One region of the Paenibacillus sp. SN-8-1 genome, then DNA from elsewhere that is predicted to be linked to it. Evidence: riboswitches for the same ligand, from Rfam matches in the RefSeq annotation. Region 1 holds a riboswitch; each other region holds the start of a gene.
What was found. A riboswitch is a leader RNA that binds a small molecule or an ion and turns the genes downstream of it on or off. The one in region 1 is predicted to bind cyclic di-AMP.

Region 1 (9,831 bases):
CCTGTGTCTGATCTCCTGGACCATCCACTGTGCAACCTGCTGCTCTGTGACTTCCACTCGCTTCTCCAGCTCCTTAACTGATTTAGTCCTATACAGCATGGTATCTGATTTGGGATCATCATTCAATTCCTGGGCGGGTGTCATTTCAGCTCATTTGTGAATAGGCTACATCATCAATATTATTGGAGGGTTCCTGTATGACAAGTAATGTGAGTACCGACCTAAATGCTCAGATGACGTATCCGCCGTACTTCCCTAATAGATATCCGAATTACCGCTCCATTTATCCGAATTCCTATTCCTACCCTACTCCTTATCTGTATCCTTACCTTTATCATTACCCATATGTATATCCCTACCCTTATTCGTATCCTCCCTATTACGTCTATCCATATCCCGGGTATTTCCCAGGCGGAGGATACCCCGGTTATCACCATGAAGGCGGATTTGGACATGATCACGGAGGTGAGCACCATCACCATCATAGGGACGGACAGTACTACGGCAGAAATGAAGATCAGGAGACCAAACCAAGGGATTTCGAGCTGAACCTTCAATCCAAAGCCCAGTATGGCGGAAAGTACGGGCTTGATGCCCATGCTGATGCCCAGATCGGTGGCGGGCAAGGGCTTGCCTTCGATGCGGCCGGAAGCCTTGGCGGTGAGCATGGCGTAGGAATACAGACCGCCGGGCATCTCGGCGGCGGGCAAGGAGCAGGGTTCCAGGCTGGCGGCCACTTGGGCGGCAGCGGTTATGGGGTAGGTGCTCATGCCGATGCCAGCCTCGGCGGCGGGAAGGGACTTCAAGTCGATACCGGAGCCAAAATCGGCGGCAAGCACGGGCTCGGTCTTCAGGGCGAAGGCCATCTCGGCCTTCAAGGAATCGGCGCCTCTGCTGCCGGACAGCTCGGCGGAAGCACCTATGGCGCCAGCGCCCATGCCGGCGCGGACTTGAACCTGAAGCAGGGCTTAGCCTTTGATGCCGGAGCCAATGTGGGCGGCAAGCACGGAATCGGCGCACACGCCGGCGGACACCTTGGCATCGGCAAGGGTGTCGGCTATGACGTGGGCGGCAAAGTGGGCGGCAAGCATGGCGTAGGCATCCACAGCGACGCCCATTTGGGCGGCGGCAAAGGTGTGGGCTTTGACATAGGAGGAAACTTGGGTAGTCATAACGGCCACCTGGGCGTTCAATTCGGCGGTGACAAGGAAAAGACAGAGCAAGGATAAGAAACTAATTTTATATTTATAAGCGAGCCCTCTCCAGCCTTCGGAGGGGGCTTTTCCTGATCGCTCGAAAAGGCGATAGAACGCTGGGAAACCGACGTTAAGAAGCTCATGGGACAAAGGAATACCTCTTTGTCTAAATGTAATCGCTTCCTTTAAATAAGTGCTTATTCTACATTTGGACGAGCCGTTTAATGTGGATGAAAAAGTGTTTACAAGGATGGTGGAGGAGAGTATCATAAGCATCGGTTTCGATTTCCATATCGCTGAAACTCGTATGAGTACGGGGGAACCGTTCAAACGGATTGCCGCAGCAATCCAGGGGTGAATCCTTTCAAGGTAGGGCTACTCAAGGGCCCGAATCCGACAGCTAACTCCGTAAGCGTTATTTGAGAAGGAAGGTGGAGCTCGTTTAAGTAAAATATCCGTGTCCACAGTATTTTAGATTAGACTAGTGGGCATTTTACACTTCGTAGGCGTAACTGAAGTTGTTAAATTTATTGACTTAAATGGTGGTGAAAAGATTGTCAGCTCTAAAGAGAATCCTAATTGGGCGCCCACTCAAGTCAAATGAACTGGGTGAGCAAAAGCTCAACAAAACCAAAGCCTTAGCAATCCTTTCATCCGATGCGCTATCATCCGTAGCTTATGGTCCTGAACAAATCCTGATTGTACTATTTACTCTTAGTGCGGCAGCCTTCTGGTATTCCATCCCGATTGCGGTAGGTGTGCTGGTATTGCTCGCGGCTCTTATTTTATCTTATCGGCAGATTATTTTTGCTTATCCGCATGGCGGCGGGGCTTATGTTGTATCCAAGGAGAACCTTGGAATGAATTACGGCTTGGTGGCCGGAGGCTCCTTGCTGGTCGATTACATTCTCACAGTTGCGGTGAGTGTATCGGCCGGTACGGATGCAATAACCTCTGCGTTTCCGAGTCTGCACCCTTTTACAGTGATTATTGCGATCGTATTCGTACTCTTCATTACCACCTTGAATCTGAGAGGGGTAACGGAGTCCGCTTCCATTCTCGCTTATCCTGTGTATTTGTTCGTTCTGGCTCTGTTCATCCTTATCGCGGTGGGCATTTACAATATTCTGACCGGGCACGTATCCCCTGAGCTCCATACTCCGGTGGGCACTCCCGTAGCGGGTATAAGCTTGTTCCTGCTTCTCAAGGCGTTCGCTTCCGGCAGTTCGGCGCTAACCGGTGTAGAAGCTATCTCAAATGCGATTCCTAACTTCAAAGACCCGGCTCCCAATAATGCCTCCAAAACCTTAATGGCGATGGGAACACTCTTGGCCTTACTGTTCACTGGCATCGTGTTCCTGGCTTACTATTACGGAGTTGCGCCGAGAGCTGAGGTCACTGTCGTCTCACAAATTGCTGAACAGACCTTTGGACGGAATTTCATGTACTACTTTATTCAAGGGACGACCGCTTTAATCTTGATTCTCGCTGCCAACACGGGGTATTCCGCATTCCCGCTACTGGCCGTCAATCTGGCTAAGGATAAGTTCATTCCCAGAATGTTCACGGTTCGCGGAGACCGATTAGGGTACTCTAACGGTATTATTATTCTCGGAGTCTGCTCCATTCTGTTGATCCTTATGTTCAAAGGACAGACTGAGCACCTGATTCCGCTGTATGCTGTGGGCGTGTTCATCCCGTTTACCCTGTCCCAAACAGGCATGATCTTCAAATGGGTTCGGGAGAAGCCGAGCGGCTGGATGTCCAAACTCATTATTAACAGCATCGGTGCCCTGATCAGCTTGATCGTTACGATTATGTTCTTCTTAACCAAATTCGCGCAGGTATGGCCCGTATTGATTTTCTTGCCGATTATCATCTATATCTTTTACCGGATCAAGAAGCACTATCTGGCGGTCGGGGATCAGCTGCGGCTTACGACCTGTGAGCCCTCCATACCAATCGAAGGGAACGTGATCATTGTTCCTGTTGCGGGGATTACTCATGTGGTTGAGAATTCACTGAACTATGCCAAGTCGCTTAACGCGCATCAGGTCATTGCGGTGTATGTGTCTTTTGAAAAGCAGGATGAGAACGAATTTGAGGCCAAATGGATGAAGTGGCAGCCTGATGTCAGACTGGTCACCTTGCACTCGCCTTACCGCAGCATCATCCAGCCGCTTCTCAAATTCGTAGATACCGTCCAGCGCAAGGCAAGTGAATCGAATTATCAGGTCACCGTGGTGATTCCCCAGTTCATTCCCAAGAAGGGCTGGCATAACATCCTCCATAATCAGTCGGGTCTTGTGATTCGTACCAAGCTGCTGTACCGGAGAAAAGTTATTGTTACAACGGTTCCTTATCATTTAACAAAGTAAACTCAAAAAAGGGGAAGCCGCATCAGCCATTATGGCTAGCGGGACTTCCCCCTTTTATTTCACGGCCGCTCCACAAGCGGAATGATTCAAAGTACTGTAACTTGTGTCTGTATGTACGCCTTAATAAGCCCATCCCGATTTGCCGTTCTAAACTTAAATTGCTCTCCTGTAACAGTTACAATCTTTAGTCCACTAGGGATTAAAGATAAAAAGTTGAACTTCTCAATATATTTAATCTGATCGTGAGAGATCTCCATGTCTTCCGCAAATATACTCACTTTCTTTGATTCGAAAATCGTCCTCTGGCTTGTCACGATCAGGTCTCCAATTAATTGTTCTTGCGCACTCTTATAGTAATTAGCCTGTGCGTGGATCAAGACTACTTCCTGATCTCTAACTTCCATCCCCTCGTTCCTCCTTCCGTAACTCCCACCTTATTACTAATATAATAGTGATGTCGCATAATAGCATCTGCATCTGTAAATTGATCAATAATAGCAAATAAAAAAGAGGCACTTCATGTGCCCCTACGTTCTAACTCTAGCCGATGACCCCAGCCCCCTTGGGCTCTCCCCCAGGGTGGAGCATTCGTCTTTGATCCCACTCTTCCATCACATGCGCCGGATACTCATAGACCTCAGGGTTCTGCTCGCATACCCGAATCCAAGCCTTAACACATTCCGCATCGAAATGAGTCCCCTGATTCTCGGTAATCAGCTTCATCGCTTCTTCGTGGGTCCAGGCCTTCCGGTAAGCTCGGGTTGAAGTTAGCGCATCATACACATCCGCGACAGCCACGATTCTGGCCAGCAAGGGAATCTGCTCCCCCTTTAACTGGTCCGGATATCCAGTGCCATCCCACTTCTCATGATGAGATCGGATAATATCCAGCTCATCCTTCATGAATCCAAGCGTTCGGCACATCTCATAACCTTTGACGGGATGAAGCTCAATAATATCTCTTTCCTCAGGCGTCAAGCGCCCCGGCTTGTTCAGGACCTCATTTGGAACATGAATCTTGCCGACATCATGAATAATAGTCCCTTGAGAGATCGCCCGGAGCTCCTCGGGTGACAGCTTCATCTCCTCGCCAAGCTTCATCGCATACATCGTAACTCTGAAGTTATGTCCAGCCGTATACAGGTCCTTCTCCTCGGTTGCTTGAATCAAGTTCCTCACACTGGGAGACAGGCAGCTGGTAATCCGCTCCATCGGATTTGTGGAATAGAGTCCCTTAAAGGTCATATTCCATGACGGAGTGGATGCATACTGTCTAATTAGACCCGTAATCATCACAATCATCGAAGCCAGCAGCAGGAAGTGGTACATCCACCAGCTAACGCGCCATAATTCTCCTGCAGCCATAATATACTGAGCCGCCATTAGCCAGCAGCAGCTGTAGATGATCGCTTTCTGGAGCGGGAACCGGGAATAACGGTAAGATTGAAAATAGCGATATATTGTAATCAGGTTCATAACCGCCACAAGGCAGGTAACCGGCCACTTCAAAGGGTTCCGATCCAGCGGGATTAAATTCATCAGGTGAGGATTCACGAAGCTAACGATACTGAGAAATACAATAATAATCAACCATATCGGAATCAACCTCCCCCGAAGTCCGGACAGCCTCACAATAAGCGCCGAGTCGGAAGACATCGAAGACAGCCACAACCAGAAAGTCGCAAGCAGCGTGCTCGCCTGAGCCGCAACTGCGGGCAGGTGTGAAGCATGCATCATAAGATTAGGTGTGGACAGCCCATGAACCGTAAACGTTTCACCTAATGAGATAAATGCCAGTGCCAGGAAGCTTACCTTTATATTTCTTACGCGATGCCCCGCGATGCCTACGGCGATGGCTACCATCATGGACAGCATAGCGACCGAGCTGACAACATAGAAATGCCCCTTGAGTGCAACAAATGAGACATCCCATGAAGGGTGTGCCTTGAGAAGTTCAAATAGTACAAACGGCACAATCACAGCCATTATCGGGCCGACAACATCACGCTTTTTCATCTAAAATATCCCCTTCAATACAGGCAAATAGGTAATTAGCCTCAAGTTACTTCAGTTTACCACAAAATAAGGCGGTAGAATATTCATGCAATGCACAAAATTCTCTTAAATTTTTGTAAAAAATGCCTCTCGAAGTCCCCATGCGACATAAAAAAAACAAACCCGATCTCTCCCTCTACCGGGATAGGATCAGGTTTGTCTGTTCGTGGACTGTGAGGATGATAACGGATCAAGCATAGTATTCTTGAAGCAGTGCGAGAGTCTCTTCGGCGCCGTCCCCTTCTTCGAAGTTAAGCATTCCTTTGTCTGCCCAACATTCCTGACAAGCAGCTTCGGTCGTACACAAATGCGCGTCCTCACAGGTATAACAGAACTGCAAAAGGTTTCTGGTTACGTCTTCCTGGTTGACTGTTCTCATCTTAATCACTCCTTATCTTCTTTACGAGTTAAATATATCACACCTCCCATCTCTATATTGTGATTTATTTCACAATATGATTGAAATCACATTTTTTCTTACCATCTGATTCCTGAGATCAGATCAATCAACCTTTTTTTCTGTTCCTTATCCGCCTTCCACCCGGCAATTTCCTGCTTAATTTGAGATAGATTCGTGTACCCCTTCGCCAATCCATTCAAGCGGGCTGCAAGGGTCGAGTTCACCAGCTCCTGATGGGACGGGTAGATGGAGCTGAGCTTCTCCACCGCATTCGGATATCGGTGAAGGTAGTATTTCTGGTGCCGTTCCTCAGCTGGGTAGAATAAGGCACAGGGTGAAAACTCCGTTTCAGGCTTCGCTTTTCCCTCTCCTTCACATTGCCGAATTACCCGCTCGGCCTTATCCTTCTGCAGCTCATTGTGATACAGCACCATAGATCTGTATTGCCGCCCTTTATAATCGTTAATATTGACCGGATTATGATTGTTCCAAAAGATGCGCAGGATGTCTTCAAAGCTGAGGATCTCCGGGTCAAAATCCAATTGAACCATCTCGGAATGATCGCCCATCTCCCGGTAAGAAGGCTGGTCTGTTGTTCCCCCGGCATACCCGGTTTGGGTTCTAATAACGCCTGGCAAGCTGCCGAATAACGCATCCGGGCTCCAGAAACAGCCCATGCCAAGTGTCGCCGTCTCCAAAGGCATTGTTGGATTAAAAGACATGTCGACCCCTCCTACATAGATTTTGCTTCTTTAGTCCATTTCATATTGTTATTGGAGTTACACATCCAAGGGTCCCTCTTGGCTAGGACCAGAATTGTCCCCGTTACTTCCTATATCTTATCATAAAGCAAAAAGACACCCTGAAAGGTGTCTTCGCTCAAACCTAAAGTTAGCAGCCGCCTTCTGTCCGCCATGACTTTAAAGCTGAAACACAAGAATGCCCGCCACAAGTGCCGCGGTGCCAACCACAGCCATACTTAGCTCAAAGAGCGCAATGGAATTCTTGGCCAGCCGGATCGCGAACAGATTGACCGCACTGTGCAAAGGAATCAAAGCAATCACCAGCCAGTGATACCTTGCAACAAGCAGGGTGAAGCCGATATGAAGGGCACTGGCAAATACTCTTTCGACTATGCCCCATAACGGGCTTGCCGTAACCGTTCCTTGTGCTTCCAGCATCGCCTTAGCTTGCATAGCCTTGTCATCCGTACGATGGGCCAATGACGCAATCGCTATAACCTGAATCATGGTATACAGCACTTCAACAGCGGCCCAGCCCTGTCCCAGAGAGAGCGCCCAGGAGAAGCCACTGCTAGTTAGAAGAAGCAAGCCAAGGCGAACGCCTTCCTCCAGAGGACCCGATGAGCCAACGATAATATTTTGTGCCCGTTCCTTCGGCAGCTTAAGCCCTAACACGCTAATTGGCCCGCGTAGAAATAAAGCAATTACCCAGCCTAATGCCCCCAGGCCAAAAGCCTTCCAGATCATCTCCGTGCCAAAGCTGCTGAATCCAAGCCAGAACAATACCGGAATCAGCACATACACCGGCAGCAAGGGTATTCCTTTCTTCATTAACTTCTCCATAGGTTCTTTCGCCGGATTAATTTGGGTTGTCATGATTCTCATCCCTCCAATTTATTACTGTCTGCATTGTTCTTTTCAGGGATAACGATGGTTGACATCATGCGTCTGCGCCGCCCATGGCCCGGCTTGTTCCCCATATACCGGGCCATTTGCTCGCGTACGTCAACCAGCATCTGCTTGTACTCCTCATCGGTCAGATAGAACTGAGTCTGACGAAACGTTATCCCATCCTTGACGAGATCATAATGATCCTGCTGCAAATATTCGTCAAAGTCTCCGACCAGACCCATCACGAATTTCATGAACAGCTGCCTATGTTCGTCAGCGGACATCTTCGTTACATCCTGAGGGGTCGCATCCGCACCGTCCGCCGCCAGAGCATATACCTTCTCGGTGGTTCCCCGAACCTGCTTCTCCTCTACCACGTGAATCAGCTTGGCCTGACTCAGCTTATTAAGATGCCGATACATAGTCGCCTGCGGCACGTCCTTCAGCATTTCGGACAGCTGCTGGGTCGTCATAGGCTTGCCGGCTATGAGAGCCTGGATGATCCGCATCCGGATCGGATGCATGATCAGGTCCATTTTTGAGTTCGCCATATCAGAACCTCCTTTATTTTATTATCATTATCGATAATGATAATATTAATGGTTGATTTTGTCAATACGAAAAGGAGCTTCCATTCTATTGCGGTTGTGCAGCCGTAATAATTGTTCTTCAGGGTCGCCGCTCCAAAGCCAGCCCCTAACTTTCCCCTTCCTTCGATCGGTACACATTGGGGGACACCCCGAAATTTGCACGAAATACGCGGTGGAAATACGAATAGCTGGAGAAACCACAGGTCTCCGCAATGTGCTCCAGTGTCATTGAGCTGTATTTCATCCGTTCCAGAGCCGCATTGAGCCTAATCTGGGTCGCATATCCAATCATGGTCATTCCGTAGGAGTCCTTGAACAGTCGGACGGATCTGGACAGACTCAGTCCGGCATATTTAGCCGCCTCTTCCAGCTTGAAGGTCACTGTCGCGTGCTCTTCGATGAACCTTTTCAGCCTTAAGGCAGCGAATACCGTCCGGTTGGAATGCGTATTCTCTGCAATCGCCCGGTCAATATACAGACATAGTCCCTTCAGCAGATAACCCATGATTTCGGCATTCTCCTCCAGCGGCCCCCGGCGTTTCTCAATCAGCAGATTCTGCCACAGCCGAAGCAGCTTCTCATCGACTCCGATATGGTGCATCACCGGTCTTGCGGTCCGATTCCACCACTCATCTATCCATGTCCCCTCACAAAAAATATAATAATCCCCGCTGGACACACGGCCGCTATGATCCGAGTCGTTCACCTCAAGGGCATAATCCTCACCGGGCTTGAGCAGAATCAGATCACCTGCTTGCACATTATACTCCTGTCCGCGTAAATATACCTTGCAGGAGCCTTCCGTCTGCAGTCTGAACAAATAGTTGGTTAATCCACTCCGGTAGTTCTGGACAAAAGGCTTTGAATGATAAGAATAATCGCAGATGAGCAGGCTTGTCTCCATATGGCCCCGGTCCCCCTATAAAATGAACTGCTAAATAAAATGTAATCAAATAGTTCAGGTTGTGCGAAGATTGTGTATGTTCATTTTAGCTTAATTTCATTTATTCTGGAATCAGATAGGGCACTTATTATATTTCCATAGAATGAGGTGTGTTAAATGAGAAAATTAGGTATTGGCTTGCAGCTGTATACGCTTCGCGATGAGACCGCTGAGGATTTCCGAGGCACTCTCCGCAAGGTAGCTGAGCTTGGTTATGAAGGGGTGGAATTTGCGGGTTACGGCGACATTCCTGCCAATGAAATGAAAGCGCTTTTAGATGAACTTGGACTCAAGGCAATTAGCAGCCATGTCCCGCTTCAAGCGATGCGCACAGACCTTCAGAAGGAAATTGACTATCTCAAAACCATCGGCGCCGAATATATGATTTGTCCTTACCTGGCACCTGAAGACCGTCCGCAAGGAGAGGGCTGGAAGGAACTGTTCTCCTTCCTTCAGGAGGCAGGGACTGAGGCCCGCAAGCAGGGACTGATCTTCGGCTATCATAATCATGATTTCGAATTCCAGGATCAAGTTGGCGGTCTGACTGCATTTGATGCGATGTTCGAAGGGACTACCCCGGAAGCTGTTCAAGTGGAGCTCGATGTATGCTGGGTTCAATTTGCAGGACATGATCC
Region 2 (9,831 bases), 1.9 Mb from region 1:
CTTTGCTACAAACCATAACATCTGTCTTTATGGTTCTTGGTCCGATCCTGGGAACGTTGGTATATCAGCAATTCGGAATTGAAGTTTCAATATTGACGACTAGCGCTTGCTTTCTGTTATCTGCTTTTTCCCTTGTCTTCGTCCCGTCTGATGAAAAGAAAATAAAGAATCGAGAGACCAACCCATCTTCGCTATTTCGCGAAATAGCGGACAGCATTCATTTTGTCTTCGTAAACAAGTTACTCTTGCAGCTCAGTATATGTTTCACGTTGGTGGGACTAGGAGTTGGGTTAATTACGCCGCTTGGCATCTTCCTCGTTACGGAGCAGTTGGACTTGCCTGCAGAGGCTTTGAAATGGATTAGCATACCTTACGGTTTGGGTGAAATTGTCGGAGGAATAGTAATATTTGCTCTCGCGGCTAAGATCGCCCCACAACGTTTCCTTATGATTGGTTTACTCGTCAACGGTGTCGGGATCATCTTAACAGGGATGTCAACCGTGATATGGCTAACGATGATAGCCCAATTCATCATTGCTCTTCTGCAACCGGCCATTTTTGTCGGAAATAGCGCAATGGTCATGCAGCATACCGATCAAAACTTTATAGGTCGGGTAATGGGAATCCGCACTCCGCTTATGACGGGAGCGATGCTCCTTATGATGAGTGTTGCAGGTGTGTTGAAAAATATACTTTCACTTACAATTGTGTACGAATTGGCCGGATTCTGTTTTTTTGCAGGATTCCTAATTATGATTCCGCTTTTCCGAAGCAAAGGAAAAGGGGAGCAATCGGTGGCATAATGAATCATTAACTCTGGACGGGGCAGGTTATTATACTACACGCTAGTGCGGTTTCGCGGTTTATAACTTTATTCACCAATTTAAGCACTTTATTTTCATATAACAACAGGAGAATATAACCATGAGTTACACTCATCTAAGCATAACCGAACGTAGCCAGCTAGAAGTCCTAATCCGAATTGGATGGTCGAATCGGGAAATCGGCAGGGAGTTAGGGAGGCACCACTCAGCAATCGCAAGAGAACTAAAGCGAGGAAGCTTGAGTGGCGTATACCAAGCAGAGACAGCGCAAATTGCCTACGAAGAGCGGCGGAAGTCCAGCAAGCCGAAAGGTCGCTTCACGACGGAGTTAGCTGATGAACTGGAGGATAAGCTGAACCAGACATGGTCGCCTGAGTAGATCGCTGAAGAACGTCGAGCAAGCGGAAAGCCGTTTGTATGCTTCAAAACAATTTACCAGTGGCTTTATGACGGACGTCTGGCTGGGGGCGAAGTTAACGTGTTGCGCCATAAAGGAAAACGACGGAAGCCTATGGAGACACGTGGCCGGTTTCTAGTGGGTAAAACGATTGTCCAGCGTCCTAAATCCGTTAAGAAGCGTGAGTCATTCGGTCACTGGGAACTCGATACAGTTGTCTCCAGCCGGGGAAAAAGTCGTGCCTGCGTAGCGACTTTTATTGAACGCAAGACGCGTATGTACCTGGCTGTTAAGATGCCTGACCGCACCGCTCATTCCATGGAGATTGCATTCGGAGTAGTAACTGGGCAGTTTCCACAAGGAGCCTTCAAGACCGCCACCGTTGACCGGGGGAAGGAATACCATTGTGCGCGTTCACCAGCATGGATCGGGCGCAAAACATGGTTCGGTTGTCCAAAGCCGGACGTCCTCCCTGTGGTTTTCGTTCAGGTGGAAACAGGTCTTGAACTCGCTGCCATTGTGTCTCTTTTATTTCGTATCGTGTATTCATCTAATGTATTTAACCCATGTATTACCTTTTAAACAAGTTTGAAGACACACCCTAGGAATGTACATTTAGACTAGAATAAGGCATATTCACAGACGGCATTCTAAGGAATGTCGTTTGGTTTGTTTACTGGTGATATTTTCCTTCGCGGGGAACAGCCCTTTTTTATTGCATAATAATACATGCTGTTTTATAATGACTCAGTCCTAATATGATAAACAACTAAAATAGAAGCAAGGAGCGATAACAAAATTGAGAAAATTACAGACGCTGATCATAGTCCTGCTGTGCTTCGTACTATCTTACTCAGGGCTATCTGGGTCGGCTTATGCCGATGAAGGCACGAATCCAGCGAAGAAGACGATTGTGCTGGGAACAAGTGCTGACTTTCCACCCTATGAGTTTCATAAAGTTATTGACGGGAAGGATCAAATTGTAGGTTTTGACATTCAGATTGCGAAGCAGATTGCTGCGGATATGGGTGCGGAACTGAAAATAGAGGATATGAGCTTTGACAGCCTGCTGCCAGCTTTGACAAGTGGTCGTGTAGACTTTCTGATCTCAGGAATGAACCCTACACCAGAGCGGAAGAAGAGTATCGACTTCTCCACCGTGTATTATCGCGCGAATCAGTCCATTATGGTTCGTAAAGCAGATAAAGACAAGTACAACACCATGGATACGTTAAAAGGGGCCAAGATCGGCGTTCAAAAATCTTCCCTGCAGGAGGAGATTGGCCAGAAGATTGAAGGCGCACAGTTAACCTCTCTAGATAAAGTTTCTGATATACTTATGCAGCTTCAGACTAACCGTGTCGATGCGGCTATTATTGAAGGACCGGTAGCCCAGGCTAATCTTACGGATGATTTCGCTATTACGGATGCGGTACCTCAGGTAGAGGATTTCGGTTATGCTATTGGGGTCAAGAAGGATAACCCCGAGCTGCTCAGCAGTATTAATAACACACTAGCCCATTTAATCAAGGATGGCAAAATTCAGCAGTTCGTTGATGATGCCAGCAGCTTGGTTAACGGGAAGCAGAAGGCCCAAGATACATTCTCTTTCTTCCTGAAATATAAAGATTATTATATCGCGGGTATTAAATATACACTCCTTCTGTCTGTACTCGGAGTCATATTCGGGTTCATTATCGGGCTCTTCATCAGCTTGCTGCGGATGAACCGAATCGCGATTCTTCGCTGGATCGGTGTGGCTTACATTGAGGTTCTGCGCGGAACACCTATGCTTGTCCAGCTCTTGATCATTCATTATGGGCTCGCGCTGACCTTCCATATTAATTTCACTGCATTGGAATCAGGGATAATTACTTTATCCATCAACAGTTCAGCCTACCTTGCTGAAGTGTTCCGCGCAGGTATTCAGGGCGTGGATAAGGGGCAAATGGAAGCTGCAAGATCACTTGGAATGTCCAGTGGTAAGGCGTTCCGCTTCATCATTCTACCGCAAGCGATTAAGAATGTTCTGCCTGCGATTGGTAATGAATTCATTACGATCATTAAAGAATCCTCGATAGTTTCATTCATCGGTGTAGCTGATCTGATGTTCCAAGCCCAGGTGGTTCGCGGTATTTCTTTTGCGGGGCTGAATCCTCTCCTCGTTGCAGCCGTGATCTACTTCATCATGACCTTTGTACTTTCTAAACTATTGGGTCTATTGGAAAGGAAGCTGAGAACTAGTGATATCCATTAAAAATTTGCATAAATCCTACGGAAAGCTGGAGATTCTTAAAGGCATCGATGCAGAGATTGAGAAAGGTGAAGTTGTTGTCGTTATTGGTCCGAGCGGATCCGGTAAAAGTACATTTCTCCGCTGCCTCAATTTGCTTGAACAGCCTACTGCAGGCGAAATCCGTTTTGAAGGTGAACTAATCACAGATAAGAAGCATAATATTAACCTGACACGTGAGAAAATGGGCATGGTATTCCAGCAGTTTAATCTGTTCCCCCACAAAACGGTGCTGGAGAATATAACTCTAGCTCCCATCCAGGTTAAGAAGCTTGATCGTTCAAAGGCTGAAGAGATAGCTCTGGATCTGCTCCGAACCGTTGGACTTGAAGACAAGAAGGGAGCATTTCCCGCACAGCTGTCTGGTGGACAGAAACAGCGGATCGCCATTGCGAGGGCGCTTGCCATGGAGCCGCATGTAATGCTCTTCGATGAACCTACATCGGCCCTTGATCCAGAGATGGTGGGCGAGGTTCTGGATGTCATGAAGAAGCTGGCTGAGAAGGGAATGACCATGGTCATTGTTACTCATGAGATGGGCTTTGCCAGAGAAGTCGGTGACAGGATTCTGTTCATGGATCAAGGCACGATCATTGAGCAGGGTTCCCCAGAAGTTGTTCTGGGCAATCCAACCCACCCGCGTACACAGGATTTCTTAAGCAAAGTATTGTAAAGGTAGGAACAGAATCAATTGTATAACCTTAAGCTCTATCCCAATGGATAGAGTTTTTTTTTTGGAAACTCAGGGACCCATATCTATGGAATACTTGTAATAATTTACGCGATACGAATATGATTTCCAGCAATTGCTTGGTCAATTGGTTACAGAATTGTGATATATTCGAAGTGCCGAAACTTGAAGCTTTCAAGTGCGGGGGATGATTTACGGATTAACTATCTTATCAACATCTGATAGATAATCCTTGGGGTGAAGCGCTGCTTTTTAATTAGAGCGCCGGGTTGTATCCTCAATCCGAATCCGACAGCTAACTCCGCAGGCATGATTAAAAGGAGGATTTTATTTATGTCATCTAAGAATCTTACACAGAACAAAAAGGTAAACAAATTGTCGTTAGTCGCGAAAACGGTTACAGCCATGCTTGGCATGGCCGCGTTTATCCACATGACCCCTGTCCATGCTGACTCCGTACATACTGCAGTAGAGGGAGACACCTATTACACACTGTCCAAGAAATATGGGATCTCTATCAACAACCTAATGACTGCGAATCCCAGTATCAATCCTAATAATATTTATGCAGGATTGCCGATCAAGCTGCCAACCAGTCTGAAAACTGCCAGCATTGGGGCTAGTCTGATCGTTAAAAAGGCAGATCCGCTTGCTACACTCAAAGTATTCACAGCAAACAAAGTTGTGGAAGCATGGGGGAAATCTTTTAATTACTCCAAGACCATCAATGTTGTAGCTACAGCCTATTCCGCAGATCCTAGTGAGAATGGATGGGGGCCGGTTGATTATTATGGTAATCCGCTTGCTTTGGGCACTATTGCAGTAGATCCCAAAGTAATCCCTATGGGAACTAAGGTGTTAGTGACCGGTCATAGTCATTCTGGTCTTCCGAAGAAAGCATTTGTTGCAAAAGCGACAGATCAAGGCAGCGCGATCAAAGGGAACCGTATAGACATCTTCATTCCTGGCAGCCAGTCGACTGTGGACACATTTGGCTTTCAGAATGTGAAGCTATATGTCATTAAATAATTGGAATTAATTCAAAGAGGAAAGACTCCAGATATATATGGAGTCTTTCCTCTTTTGCTTACTTAGATCCTTTGATATGGAGGAGTTTGCTCAGATCAACAAAAGTATAGCCCTTACTTCTTAGTGTGTTTCTTACTTCTGGCAATGCTTGTACAGATCCCGAGAGATCTGCGCCAACTCCACCTCCGGCATGCTGAAGAATAATGGAGCCGGGACCTGCGGCGCTCAAAATATTGCGTTTCACCTGATCTTTGGACAGACCTTTCCAGTCTTTCGAATCAACGTTCCAATTAATCACCTTGTAACCACTGGCCTTCGCCCATCGCAATTGCTCCTCATTAATCTCCCCATAAGGAGGCCGGATTAACTTGGGGCGGGATCCTGTAAGGTTGTAAATGATCTTCTCAGTACGGAGAATCTGATCTTTGAAATAAGCAAGGTTACGATTTTTGAATAAAGGGTGGTTATAAGAGTGGTTGCCGATCAGATGTCCCTCACGTTGAATACGCCTGACAAGACCAGGATGCTTCTCCGCCCGATTGCCCACCACAAAGAAAGTGGCTTTAATATGATATTTAGCAAGAATATCAAGGACTTGAGGGGTGAAGCGGGGATCAGGAACATCATCGAAGGTCAGCGCGATCTGCTTAACGTGAGGCCCCCTGAATTTAAAGGTCTCGGCATACTTCCTTCTTAATTCACCAAGTGTTAATGATTCATGACTTGATGCAACTTTGCTTGTGGAGTTCTGCTCCTCAGGGTCCTGAGTCATCCGGGCTGCAGAAGCAGCTTGGGAACTCGGCAGCATCGATAGGACAAGCAACACAAATAAAATTGCATATTTGTTCCGCATCAAGAAATCTCTCCTTTTACAGGACATAGTACCTGTTGTTATTTCCTGATATGGGCGGTTTTATCCAGAGTCCGCCTGCTCTGTGAGCAATATCACGGCAGCCCCAGTTGAAAAGAGGCATCGTAATGTTCAGGGGGGAGTAAGTCATGGCTGAAATATTGTCTAATATCCAGGTCTCGCCTGGGGTGTTCCGTATGAAGATAGCAGGGAAATATGAGGGCCGAGCCGGGCAGTTCTACATGCTCAGGGGCTCCAGAATAGAACCTTTACTTTCCAGACCACTGAGTATTTTTGATCTGAGTGACCATTACATAGAATTCCTCTATCAAGTTGTCGGTGAGGGTACTCACCTGTTCGCGGGCCTTAAGCGGGGAGACTCTTTGAACCTGGTCGGCCCTTTAGGGAACGGATTCCCGGTATTAGAGGGAAGAATTGCACTGGTTGGGGGCGGCATTGGAATAGCTCCACTGTATTATGCAGCCAGACAAATGGTGGCTTCAGATGTCTTTCTCGGTTTCCGGGAGGAAGCCTATTTAGTCAGAGAGTTTAGTTCAGTCTGCAGCAGAATTCAGGTTAGAGTTGGAGGAAGTATTTTGGATGAGGTTGTCTTTGAGGACTATGACTATATCTTTGTATGCGGTCCTACCGGCATGCTGAAGGCGGCGGGTCAAAGACAAGCTGAGCGGCACTATACAGGTAACCTCTTTGTATCAGTTGAGAACAAGATGGCCTGCGGAATCGGGGCATGCCTTGTATGCAGTGTCAAAGTTCCGGGTGGAACCAAGCGGGCGTGTGTGGAGGGGCCTGTATTTCTTGCAAAGGAAGTGGACTTCGATGATTAATCTGTCAGGAAGCATTGCTGGTGTTCACTTCAAGAATCCGATTGTGATGGCGTCTGGAACATTCGGGTTTGGTAAGGAGTATGCGGAATATTACAATATTTCAGCTCTGGGCGGAATCGCGGGGAAGGGACTGACCTTGCATCCCAAATCGGGAAATGAGGGGCTTCGGGTATTTGAGACGCCCTCGGGAATGCTCAATAGTGTTGGCCTGGAGAACCCAGGCATCAAGCACTTTCTAGAGAATGAGGCCACCTTTTGGGAGGGCCTTGACCTGGCGAGAATTGTAAATCTGGGCGGGAACCATATAGATGAATATATTGAAGGGGCATTGATGATCAATCAGGACTCCAGGCTTCGGGAGACCAAGGGTCTCAAAGCGGTTGACATCATTGAACTGAATATTTCATGCCCTAATGTAAAAGAAGGCGGGATTGCCTACGGGATCAAGACTGAAAAGGCCCGGGAAGTCGTGCGCGAAGTGAGAGCTGTTACTTCCATCCCATTGATCATTAAGTTGTCACCTAATGCGGAAGACTTGGTATCGATGGCTCTGATGTGTGAAGAAGAGGGTGCTGATGGGGTAACGCTGATAAATACCATTTCGGGCATGAAGATCGATGTGCATAAGAGGAAGAGTGTATTTCACAACTTATATGCCGGGCTTTCAGGTCCTGCAATTAAGCCGATTGCATTGAGAATGGTCCATCAGGTAGCCAGTAGAGTGAGTATACCGGTTATTGGAGTGGGGGGAATCACAAGCGCCATAGATGTAATTGAGTTCATTATGGCCGGGGCTTCACTGGTGCAGATAGGTACCTATAACTTTGTTAATATTCATGCCGGTGAAGAATTAGTGAGTGGTATCTCAGAGTTTATGAGCAGGGAAGGTATTCAGACATTAGACGAAATCCGGGGGATCATTTAGAGAGGGGCCGGGCAGGTGAATCACTTTCATGATATTAGCCTTGAATTTCACGAAATAGGACGTGATATCTTGTTGATCATTACGGGAGGAGATGCTCATATTGGAGCAGTCTCCACAGCATATCCTTCCGGGAAATTTTCGCCAGAGGTGCATACTGCTGAAGTCCCCGGTCATAAGGAATCCCTGCTCAGTTCAGATTTTGCACTTCGTGCCTCCAAGTGGCTTAACCGGACAGTGACTGTAGTAATTGGAATCCATTACGACAACTTAAGTTCTGAGCAAATAGACCGGGTGTGTCAGCTTGCAGAACGGAAGCTCGAAGTTTTTTTGCAAACGGTGTCTCCTCCAAGTTATGATAAGAACAGGATACAATAAATGGTATGGCAGGCAAAGAAACAAAAAATATTGAAACGTTCCGCCGCCTACCTGCGTAAATCATATCATAAAACATATTTATTCCTGGGAGGAAATTAACCATGTCTATTTTCAAAAGATTACGTGATCTAACGATGTCTAACATTAACTCTCTTATCGATAAAGCCGAGGATCCAATTAAGCTGACTGACCAATACATTCGTGATATGCAGGAAGATCTTGAGGATGCCGAGAAATCTGTAGCAGCCCAAATTGCAATTGAAAAGAAATTCAAGCAGCTCTATGAAGAGCAGGAAGCATTGGCTGCCAAACGTAATGAGCAAGCTCATGCAGCTGCGCAAGCGCAGAACGTTGACCTTGCCCGCCGTGCACTGGAGGAGAAGAAGGCTGCTGAAGTGAAGCTTGTCGAATACAAGGCCAGCTATGATAGCAACAAAGCTGCAGCAGACAATCTTCGTGATAAGCTGGAACAAATGCGTAAGCAGCTTACAGAGATGAAGAATAAGCGCGAGACCTTGGTAGCACGTTACAATGCGGCTAAGGCTCAGAACGAAATTAACAAATCATTGTCCGGACTTAACTCGGATACCGCTTCAGCTGGATTGAAACGTATGGAAGAGAAGATGCTTCAAATGGAAGCTCAGGCTGAAGCCAGTAATGAGGTATCCAGCAAAGGCAAATCCCTGGACGAAGAGTTCGCAGAACTTAATAAGGATAAAGCGGTTGAAGATGAGCTGGCGGCCCTGCTCAAGCAGTACGAGAAATAATCATCTGCGATATGCATGTAAGGGAAGGAGAGACAATTCATTGTTTCTCCTTTGCTTATGAGGAGCTAAATTTGTGTAATGCATATTAATCATAAGGAGCCAGGAATCATGAGTGTAATGAAGAGAATCGGCAGACTTTTTGCCAAGCCGGAGCCGCCTGCTCGTGAGAAGAGCATGCTGGATCTGAATCCGGGGGATATATGCGAAGTATCCCTTGTCACCTATGAGGTAGTAGGGAATGTACGTAATCCGGGGCGGAATGCCACGATGCTGTCACTTAAGGACGGCAATGATATTCGTTATTTGCACATTGAAGAACGTGAAATTTTACAGTATGCTTTATATGACCCTATAGACGGGCGTCTCGATAATCCGAATGAAGTTCCAACAACTATAGATTTGGATGATAAATCCTACCATCTTGAAGAAGAATATGCCGGGAACGTAATCATTAAGGGCAGAACTCCTTTTCGCCAAGGCGGAGAACAGCATGTGTGGCAATTTCAGTCCGATGATTATCGCCTGTTAAGGATTGAATGGCAGGATGGAAGATTCATGCTTTATGAAGGAGACAAGACGATCTCCGGTGATGTTAAAGTCATCCGTGCCTCTTAGGAGTGATATTTGTGAAGAAAGGGTCTTCTTTATATGTAAAGATAGCTCTGATTCTCAGCTTGCTCGTGTCGCTATTAGCAGGCTGTGGCTCACCTAACGTAAAGGAGAATTACCCGCTAGAATCTGTGAATCGAAGTGGAAGCTCAACCTCATATGTCTATAGAGCGGCAGGGGAGAAGGTTCCAGAGGTTGCGGCTGATCTGATTGCTGATCATAAGCC
Region 3 (9,831 bases), 210 kb from region 1:
ATTGCTGGATTGTTCCGTAGCCACCGCCTCCCATCATCTAAGGCAGCTGAAGTCCTCACATATTACGAAGTCACGCAAGGAAGGCAAGAACGTCTATTATTCGCTGAAGGACCATCATATCCAGACGCTAATCGCCATGACGCTGGAGCACCAAAGGGAGAAGAGCGACCATGAGTAACTCATCCGCAAGTTCCAAAGCTGAATTCAGAGTACAAGGGCTATCCTGCGCGAATTGTGCCCGGGAGCTGCAGGACGAGATTCGCAAGCTTGCGCATGGCGAGGACGCCGCGCTTCACTATAACAGCAGCCGGCTGATTGTGAATCCTAACGTAGACCTCTCCCGTGTCAGCAAAATTCTCAAGAGCGACGGTGCCACCTTGGTCCTTCCTGAAGGCACACATTCAGGTGACTCACGATCCACTGGTGAAGCATCCGCTGCAAAATCCGGCCGCGCCAACTCCCATGCGGGGAATTCAGCGGATTCAACCGCATCTGCTAACAGCAGACCGGCCGATCGTGACTATGCCGCCCGCAGTCATTCCCAATCGCACGATCAGCAAAGCGGGCATAATCGCGATCATCACGGTCACGCACATGATCATTCGCCCGAACACTCGCATGGCCACGATCACGGTGGACTTGACCACCATCACGATGATCACGGGCACGCCCACAGTCATTCGGACAGCCACTCCCATGGCCACGGCCATGATCACGGCGGGCACGAAGGCCAGCTGATCAAATGGCTGCTCAGTACAGCCGCGGTCCTGTATATTGCCACCTTTGCACTTGGAAATGTGCTTCCGCCAGCCGCACTGATTATCTTCTACGCTGCGGCCATCGTGTTAAGCGGCTACTCTACCTTTTGGCGGGGTCTGAAGAATCTGCTTAAATTGAAGTTCAATATGGATACGCTGATGACCGTGGCTTTGGCAGGTGCCGTAGTAATCGGGGAATGGAAGGAAGCCACTCTGGTGGCGATCTTGTTCGGTCTTAACGAACTGCTTGAAGGCTACGGCATGAGCCGGGCCCGCAAATCGATGGAGGCGCTGCTCAGCGCAGCCCCTAAGCAGGCCGTTGTTCTCCGGGCCGGAGACCGGACGGAGACCATTGCAATCGAGGGGCTTCAGGTGAACGATATCGTTATCGTTCGTGCCGGAGAGAAGATTCCCTCAGACGGAATCATTACCGAAGGGAACAGTGCGGTAAATGAAGCAGCTATTACGGGGGAATCCATCCCTGTCTCGAAGAGTGCCGGAGATCCTGTTTTTGGCGGCAGCGTGAATACCGAGGGGCTTCTGAAGGTGAGAATCGAGAAGGCTTACCAGGACTCTTCCCTTTCGAAGATCATGCATCTGGTACAGGAAGCGCAAGACACCAAGACGCCGACTGAACTTTTCATTGATAAATTTGCGAGATATTACACTCCAGCCATTATGATTATTGCAGCACTTGTTGTTCTGGTCCCGCCCCTGCTCTTTGGAGCACCCTGGATGAAATGGGTATATGAAGGGCTGGCCATCCTGATCGTTGGCTGTCCGTGTGCGCTGGTGCTTTCCTCACCGATTGCACTCGTTAGCGGAATGACCCGCAGTGCCCGCAGCGGCGTGTTGATCAAAGGCGGCATCCATCTGGAGCAGCTTGGCAAAATCAACATGATCGCCTTCGACAAGACCGGAACGCTCACCGAGGGCCGTCCTGCTGTAATTCAGGAAGCAGTATACGACCCGGAGCACTTCTACGCCGTAGCCGGAGCCATGGAGCAATCCTCTCTTCACCCGCTAGCCGAGGCGGTGGTCCGCAAGGCCGAAGAGTCGGGGATCACCCATTTTGCCCCGGTTAATGACCTGATTACCCTGCCTGGCCAAGGGATTCAGGGGGATATTGAGGGAGCTCGTTACTGGGCCGGGAATGAGCAGCTGCTCCAGCACGTCTCCCTGTCCTCTTCGGATAGAGAGCGGGTACAAGACGACCTTAGCCGAATGAAAAAGGCGGGTCTAACTATTGTCCTTGTAGCTGATGCAAAGCATGTTCTGGGCATTGCCGGGCTCGCGGACCAGATTCGCGCCGAGAGCCGGGACGTGATCAAGCGGCTGCACCAGGCCGGGATTGAACATACGGTCATGCTGACCGGTGACCACGCAGGTACAGCTGAGGCGGTTGCACAGGCGACTGGCGTCACGGATTGGTACGCCGGTCTCCTGCCGGAGCAGAAGGTCGACAAGATCAAGGAGCTGGCAGCTAGAGGAAGCATCGCCATGGTTGGTGATGGCATTAATGACGCGCCAGCACTCGCCACGGCACAGCTGGGGATTGCGATGGGCAAGGGCACCGACAGTGCCGTTGAGACGGCTGACATCGTCCTGATGCAGGATCATCTCGGCAAGCTGCCGACGGCGATCAAGGTCGCCCGTCTCTCGAACCGGATTATCCGCTGGAACATTGGCATCAGCCTCGGTCTGAAGCTGATCGCCCTGCTGCTGACGATTCCAGGCCTGCTTACGCTCTGGATCGCCGTCATGTCCGATATGGGCGCGACTATTCTGGTCACCTTGCTTGGACTAACCGTCCTGCTTGGCAAAGACAAGGAAGCATAAGCTCACGTCCGCCAGCTGTATTCTTTTCATACAAAAACAAAAGTGGCAGTTCAAACCTCTTGCGAGGGTCTGGACTGCCACTTTTGCCTGAGGAATAGCTGCTTGTGGATTACACTCTGCGGCTCTTCTGCTCTGCCTCTTTACTCTTTTACCTCTATGCTTCTATGCTTTCCCTCTCAGGACCGGTTATAACAGCCCCGGCATCCATTGAATTATGAATGGGGTCCAGATACACTATGGAGAAAGAGCCTATACATACCTAATAATCCATATCCCCATAAGAACAGCATCTTTCACGAAAGGAGTATGATCCCTATATGAATCATCAGGAGCTCATCGAGCTGGGCCTCGGTTACCCGGGAACCAGCCTTCGTTATCCTTTTGACCCCGGCCTCCCGGTACTCTATGTTGGCAGCAAAATGTTCGCCCTCCTCGGAAATCATCTTGAAGTGGAGTCCGTTAATCTCAAGACCTCCCCTGATGAAGCCTGGATTCAGCGCGAGAGTTATCCGGGCGCCGTTATCCCTGGCTACCATATGAATAAGCGCCATTGGAATACTGTCCTGCTGAACGGGCAGGTACCGGACGAGGTCATTACTGCCATGCTGCAGGAATCCTACCAGCTGGTCGTTGCCAAGATGCCTAAGGCATCCAGATTGCTTCTATTTCAGGGCGAGCAACCCGCAGCCGAACAGGAATGACGCTCTAGCGGGCCGATCCCCAAGCTCCAATCTGTAATCTCTATTTTATCTTCTGTCTCTAGCTTTTATCTCCAACTTCAGTCTAAATAGGCAAGAGAACTTCTGAGCTGAGGAGGATTCACTTTGATTAAAGTTGTTCTTTGGGACCTTGATGGGACCCTATTAGATAGTGAGTTTTTAGCAAAAGAAGGAACACGTTTTGGATTCCAACAAATACTCGGAAGAGATCCAACAGAAGAAGAATTTTCTCAACTAGTTGGAAGACCTGTTCCAGTTGTCTACAAGGAGTGGTTTGATGAGGATTTGGCAAGGCAAATTCTTGAATGTGGGACAAGTTACTACCATGAAAGGGCCGACCAAATCCCTTGTTACTCTGAAATACCGGAGTTATTGATTGAGTTGAAGCGGAGAGGTTACCGTATGGGCATTGTTTCTTCAAAACGGCGTATTCATGTCATGAATGAACTTCAATCAAAAGGCTTGGATGCCTTATTTGACGCTATTGTAACGCAAGAAGATACGATAAGGCATAAACCTTTCCCCGATCCCCTGGAGCTTGCGATGAGACAGTTAAATGTATCTCATGATTGTTGTGTATATATCGGTGACCAACCTTCAGACATTCGTGCTGCTGACGCAGCTCGGATGAAGAGTGTCGCCGCACTTTGGGGAGATGGAGAAGCGGGTGTGCTGGAATCAACGTTTCCATCCAAATTTGCTCACTCCCCGATAGATATTCTTGAATTTCTTCCATACATATTGCCAGGGGATTAAGCTAACCGGGAACGACAGTTCAATGATCGAGGGCTCAATTTACTGATCAACAATGTTATTGTAATTAACCAAAAGAAATGGATAGAGCTCAGAACTCATCTGAAAACTCTATCCATTCCTATTTTCACCAACAAAATGTCCAAGCGTGGTATTTAATCGCTTATTTTATCGGTTAAATTTATATTGGGCTAATCAATAATAAAACATCAAAGAGGATCCTTATGTGATCCCTCTTAATTATCCCTCAAGTGCACTCTTCAGCTCGCTGGAGGAACGATTCCACCAATCTTCATTATGTGTGATTAGCAGCGTACGCAGCGCCTGCTTTTCTACCGGGCCCAGCTCATCCAGCATAATACGGCGTTTGATCGCATAATCCAGCTTATTTACGTGGTCGGCGAGAATCTTCCATCCGCGCTTCGCCTCGGTATCGATCAGCATCTCACACGCCGTTGCTCCGCCATACAGCTGCCCTTCCGGCGTGCGGTCCACCGCAACCCATACCAACCAAACTTGACGTCCGTTCGGCACGTCCTCTTTATTCGCGGAGAATTTGATTCCCCGCTCGACCTTACTCTTCGCGTGCATAGCTCCGATGTCAATCTTCGCTTCACCGCCATCGATAATGATCGGCGATACGCTGTTCAGGTCAATCGAACCCGCGCCAAAGCCCTTGTGTTTATTACTCTTCTCGTTGCCGCTGATAATATTTAAGGCAATTTGCTTCTTGCCGGTCTTATTCAGATTATCCATATTCCCCTCCATTAGTGAGCCGCAGCCTTGCTGAAGATTCAGACTTCCTCGATAACAATAGGCTCTATATATTTTAATTTTAACTAATAATCCTCCAGATGCAAACATATACATGCCTTAGATGCTTGTCAACGGGAGGTATCCAAGAATGACCCCACCACGGATCAAAATTATACTCATTTCCATTCTCAGCTTTATTGTTATCGGCGGCGCTGTATGGCTCAGTCTGACACCCGCCCCTGCCCAGCCCTCATTTGCACCAGAAATGGGCAAGCTCCCGCAAGATCAGCCCAAGGCACCAGAGAGTATCGGCACTCCAGGTACGGAGCAGCTTAGTGACCGCGTTGCCGAATATCACATCGATGTGAATCTGGATGAGAAGGAACGCACCTTAATCGGCACTGAAAGTGTGACTTGGAAGCACCCGGGTAGACAACCCGTGAGCGAGCTCTACTTTCACCTGTATCCGAACGCCTTCGCTTCCAAGGATACGACCTTCATGAAAGAATCCGGAGGCAAGCTTCGAGGGGACACCATGCCGAAGGATGGATGGGGCTCCATGAAGCTGACCGGAATCCGGACCACCGACGGCATCTCCTTGATTCACCGTCTTCAGTATGTTCAGCCTGATGATGGGAATACGAAGGACCAGACCCTGGTTAAGGTTCGCCTTCCCCGTCCGGTTCAAGGTGGAGAGAGCATCACCCTCCTCATTAACTTTGAGGTCCAGCTCCCTAAAGTATTCGCCCGCATGGGTACAGCAGATAACTTCGTGATGGCCGGTCAGTGGTTCCCTAAATTAAGTGTGTATGAGCCAGCAGGAACAAGAGGCCGTACCTCCGAAGGCTGGAACCTTCATCAATATCACGGAAGCTCGGAATTCTATTCCGATTTCGGTATCTTCAGCGTACGGATCAATGTGCCAAGCTCCTATATCGTCGCAGCGACCGGCTTTCCCACCAAGACCGCAGTCGTCAAGCAGAATCGCAAGATTTATCAGTTCTATGCTGACGATGTACATGACTTTGCCTGGGCTGCTTCCCCGAACTTTGTCTATGCAGAGGAGCCTTTCTCTTCAGCCGAGGTTCCCGGTGTACGGATCAAGCTGTATCTCGACCCGCTTCACAAGGACCTGAAGGACCGTTACTTCTATGCGGCTAAGGCCGCTCTGTCTTCCTACAGCAATTGGTATGGCCGTTATCCCTATTCGACTTTATCCATCGTTGTACCCCCGGCAAGCGGCAATGGTGCGGGTGGAATGGAATATCCGACCCTCGTTACCGCCTTCGGAGCCACCTCGGAATCGCCCGGGTATGAGCTGGAGAGAACCGTGGTGCATGAAATCGGCCACCAGTATTTCTACGGTATGATCGCCAGTAACGAATTTGAGGAAGCATGGCTCGATGAGGGATTCACCTCTTATGCCGAGGACAAACTCATGGAGAGCGCCTATGGGATTAAGCCTAATCTGCCTGTGCAGGCAAGCTTCGTGAATCAGCCAGCCGCACTGCCCCTGGAAGCATGGAAATACGCATCTTCTGACACCTATGCCCAAAATGTATATACCCGCGGCAAGCTCGTGCTGCTCGGCATTGAACGTCAGGTTGGAACCAGCACCATGAACAAGATCATGGCCCGCTACAGTGCCAAGTACCGCTTCAAGCATCCCACAACCTCTGATTTTCAGAGAATCGTTGAACAGGTTACCGGGCGGTCATGGAAAGATTACTTCAATCAATATGTATACAGCGGACAAATGACGAACTACTCGGTTGATTCCATTACAGTGAACCCCGTACAGACCAGCGCTGGCCCGCTATATGAGTCTGTCGTGAAGATCAGCAGACTCGGCGGAAGCTATCCGGAGGTCCCCATTCTATTCAGCTTTAAAGATGGACAAATCGTGCGCAAGACCTGGAAGGGCGATGAGAGTCAGATTGTCTACAAGCTGCGGTACAAACAGCCTCTGGCCTGGGCTATGATTGATCCCGGCTATACCCTGGTGCTGGAGAACAAGCATATCAATAACTATCTGAAGGCAGAAGTGGAAGAGAAGACAGGCACGCGGTGGAATCTGGGCATAACCAAAGTAGTGGAGTCCCTACTTGGATTGCTCTCATGGTGAGGTGACCAATAGTAGAATGAGATACATTCGTAACGGATGGCAAAGTACCAAGGAACAGTTTCCGGTCGTCATTATCCTATTTCTATATCAGCTGCTGTGGGGTGTATTTCTCTATAGGCTGATCAATTCTGCCATTATTCCGCTTCTGCAGCGCTACCCCGATCCAGCGCCGAGCGACCTGAGCCGCATTCTATTTCTTATTGAAGGCCAGCTGGAGCTGAAATACAGCTCAGAGGTGCATCTGTACTTCTGGCTTCTTGCCGGCATGTTCATCCTGCGAATACTGCTTACGCCGCTCATTCAGGCAGGAATTCTGTATGGACTTCGTCCGCTAACCCCGGACGGAGCCGGTCTGGTGTTCTTCCAAGGGATTGGCCGGCTGTGGAAGCCGGTCACCATCTTTTACCTCATAGAGCTCATCCTTGTTCTAGGTCCTGCTTACTGGATCGGACCGAAGGTGCTGGATCTTCTTGTACAGGGTATACAGACTGGCGGCTATCCGCTCCTCTATACTGCTATATATATTCTGGGTTGGCTGATTTATGGCTATCTCATCCATCAGCTTCTTCTATATGCACAGTTCGGTTATATCTTCGGGCGGGGAATGTTCTCCTCTATCCTAAGCTGCTTGCGGCGACTGCTTATCGTTACGGGAATATCTCTGTTCCTAGGCGGAACAGCCCTGCTTCTATTCGGTGCTTTCAGTACAGCATCCTGGATCTGGACCGGATTTCTCGCCCTTATCCTTCAGCAAACCTATCCTTTCATTCGCACGACTCTCAGTATTTGGCACATAGCCTCGCAATATCACCTTTGGAATGAGAAGAATTGAGAACTACCTCCATCTTCCTTAAACCCGCGTCCACCAAGGCTTCCGCTTCTCTGCGGAGGCCCTTTTTCTTTCAACCCTCCGGGAAATCTCGCAAGTAACCATTGCCAAAAGATACCTCCCTTGCTACAATGTGAATTATGAACAGACAGTAACAACATTGTAATTATTTTTTTGTCACAGCAGGATATTCGACTTCCATGTCGTATTCTTGTTATAGGTGCACAGATATCAAGCCGAATTCCCGGGCACCGGGAAACGGGGGAACCAATTTTGGGTGAATTGATCTCGCAACGGAGGGATCATAGGGGACCTTCAACCGAATCCTTAAGCTAACCTCGCAGGCATTGGAAGGAGTTTAACCGCTTTTGAAGAAGAAACTTGTAGTTGCAGCAGTATCTATGTCCATTTTGTTCACACTTGGGACTGGAAGCGTTTTCGCAGACTCCAAGCTGGACAAAGTCGTGGACAAAGTAATTGGCACGGAGTATAAGTCAGGTGGAACTACCACTAGCGGCTTCGATTGCTCAGGCTTTACGATGTATGTATTTGACAAACTGGGAATAAACCTTCCTCACCAATCTGGCTCCCAATTCAAAATGGGCAAGGCCGTATCGAAAGATGAATTGAAAGCCGGAGATCTGGTATTCTTCAATACTTTTGGTAATGGTGTGTCACATGTGGGTGTATATGTCGGTAATGGCAAATTCGCACACGCCTCTTCCTCAAAGGGCGTTACCATCAGCAAGCTGAGTGATAGCTACTACACCAACCGCTACGTTGGAGCTAAGCGTATTATGAGCAACGAAGTATTTCAATCTGTTGCCGATTCCTCTAAAGACAACGACGATGTAGAATAAGCAGTTCCCTTGGCCCGCCCGCAGTGATTCTTGCCGGAATCTTGCGGGTTTTTGTTTGCCCAAAACTAGGGATTTTAGTTAGTATTAACCAATTTTTCGACAAATAAATCGTAATCATATGTTTTTTTGACATAAAAAGTGAGATCCAACTTGCCAAAGCTTGGGGCCTTTGGTACAATAGTCAAGGAATTAGTAACAACTTTGTAATTATTACTGTCATATGTCGGAGCGTTCTGAAGGCTGTCTTGATGTTCATTACAAGAGTCATACAAGCACTTCCCGTGAACGCTGGGTCCTGAAATCTCGTTATCTCGAGGATTTTCAGTTCAGGTGCACTAAACCAACAAATCAGCCGAATTCCCACGCACCTGGGAAACGGGGGAACCAGTTATGGGTGAATTGATCTTGCATTAAAGGGGTCATAGGGAACCTTCAACCGAATCCTCAAGCTAACCTCGCAGGCCTTGGAAGGAGTTTAACAACTTGAGAAAGAAACTAGCAGCAGCGGCAACGAGCTTGGCATTATTGTTCACACTTGGAACAGGTAGCGCTTTCGCAGATTCCACACTAACTCATACGGTGAAGAGTGTATACGGTACTCCGTATAAATGGGGTGGCGTAACTTCAAGTGGTTTCGATTGTTCCGGATTTACATCTTTTGTGTTCAAGAAGATGGGTGTAACACTTGCCCGTCAATCCAAAGCTCAATTTCATCAAGGTTCTCCAGTTATGGCGAAGAGCCAGTTGAAAGCAGGAGATCTTGTCTTCTTTAATACGTTCGGTACCGGTGTATCTCATGTCGGAGTATTCATTGGAAACGGCCAATTCGCACACGCCTCTTCCTCAAAAGGCATCCATATTGACCGTCTCAGCAGCAGCTACTACAGCAAACGCTACGTTGGAGCTAAACGTGTTCTCAGCCAAGCCAAATACACTAAATATGCTGTGAACCTGTAAACTCCATTCCCTCAAATGGAATTTACATCCGCGTGGACCGCACGATTCTTGCCGGAATCGCCTGCGGTCTTTTTGCTTCCTTAGTACCTACTTCTAAAACGTGTGTTAACTGTAAAAGGTTTCAGACATTTCGAATGAATAAATAATTTTATTCCATATATTTGCTTATTCTATATTTACCCACTGCCATAGGGGTTAAACGTGTGAAAACACATATTTAGTTCTTTTTTTTTCG

Region 2: it holds a riboswitch for cyclic di-AMP, as region 1 does, so the genes downstream of both, ACRRNK_RS10260 (3D domain-containing protein) here and ACRRNK_RS01695 (APC family permease) in region 1, are expected to answer to the same signal.
Region 3: it holds a riboswitch for cyclic di-AMP, as region 1 does, so the genes downstream of both, ACRRNK_RS00490 (C40 family peptidase) here and ACRRNK_RS01695 (APC family permease) in region 1, are expected to answer to the same signal.

Annotation. Positions count from the first base shown of each region.
Region 1 is NZ_CP194782.1:314,007-323,837, reverse strand. It holds gene ACRRNK_RS01705 (DUF6953 family protein) at 1-57, opposite strand, end outside; gene ACRRNK_RS01700 (hypothetical protein) at 198-1,229, shown strand; cyclic di-AMP (ydaO/yuaA leader) riboswitch at 1,481-1,627, shown strand; gene ACRRNK_RS01695 (APC family permease) at 1,736-3,574, shown strand; gene ACRRNK_RS01690 (GRAM domain-containing protein) at 3,661-3,978, opposite strand; gene ACRRNK_RS01685 (HD-GYP domain-containing protein) at 4,115-5,590, opposite strand; gene ACRRNK_RS01680 (hypothetical protein) at 5,820-6,008, opposite strand; gene msrA (peptide-methionine (S)-S-oxide reductase MsrA) at 6,107-6,751, opposite strand; gene ACRRNK_RS01670 (hypothetical protein) at 6,950-7,648, opposite strand; gene ACRRNK_RS01665 (helix-turn-helix domain-containing protein) at 7,654-8,214, opposite strand; gene ACRRNK_RS01660 (helix-turn-helix domain-containing protein) at 8,360-9,157, opposite strand; gene ACRRNK_RS01655 (sugar phosphate isomerase/epimerase family protein) at 9,314-9,831, shown strand, end outside.
Region 2 is NZ_CP194782.1:2,169,943-2,179,773, forward strand. It holds gene ACRRNK_RS10240 (MFS transporter) at 1-803, shown strand, start outside; partial or broken gene ACRRNK_RS10245 (IS30 family transposase) at 925-1,629, shown strand; gene ACRRNK_RS10250 (ABC transporter substrate-binding protein/permease) at 2,012-3,478, shown strand; gene ACRRNK_RS10255 (amino acid ABC transporter ATP-binding protein) at 3,465-4,187, shown strand; cyclic di-AMP (ydaO/yuaA leader) riboswitch at 4,352-4,530, shown strand; gene ACRRNK_RS10260 (3D domain-containing protein) at 4,539-5,234, shown strand; gene ACRRNK_RS10265 (polysaccharide deacetylase family protein) at 5,293-6,087, opposite strand; gene ACRRNK_RS10270 (dihydroorotate dehydrogenase electron transfer subunit) at 6,234-6,929, shown strand; gene ACRRNK_RS10275 (dihydroorotate dehydrogenase) at 6,922-7,854, shown strand; gene ACRRNK_RS10280 (hypothetical protein) at 7,870-8,229, shown strand; gene ACRRNK_RS10285 (PspA/IM30 family protein) at 8,331-8,996, shown strand; gene ACRRNK_RS10290 (DUF4178 domain-containing protein) at 9,105-9,611, shown strand; gene ACRRNK_RS10295 (DUF4247 domain-containing protein) at 9,623-9,831, shown strand, end outside.
Region 3 is NZ_CP194782.1:101,414-111,244, reverse strand. It holds gene ACRRNK_RS00525 (ArsR/SmtB family transcription factor) at 1-178, shown strand, start outside; gene ACRRNK_RS00520 (heavy metal translocating P-type ATPase) at 171-2,597, shown strand; gene ACRRNK_RS00515 (MmcQ/YjbR family DNA-binding protein) at 2,915-3,298, shown strand; gene ACRRNK_RS00510 (HAD family hydrolase) at 3,422-4,072, shown strand; gene ACRRNK_RS00505 (YwhD family protein) at 4,310-4,825, opposite strand; gene ACRRNK_RS00500 (M1 family metallopeptidase) at 4,974-6,950, shown strand; gene ACRRNK_RS00495 (hypothetical protein) at 6,967-7,782, shown strand; cyclic di-AMP (ydaO/yuaA leader) riboswitch at 8,004-8,141, shown strand; gene ACRRNK_RS00490 (C40 family peptidase) at 8,148-8,639, shown strand; cyclic di-AMP (ydaO/yuaA leader) riboswitch at 8,980-9,118, shown strand; gene ACRRNK_RS00485 (C40 family peptidase) at 9,123-9,596, shown strand.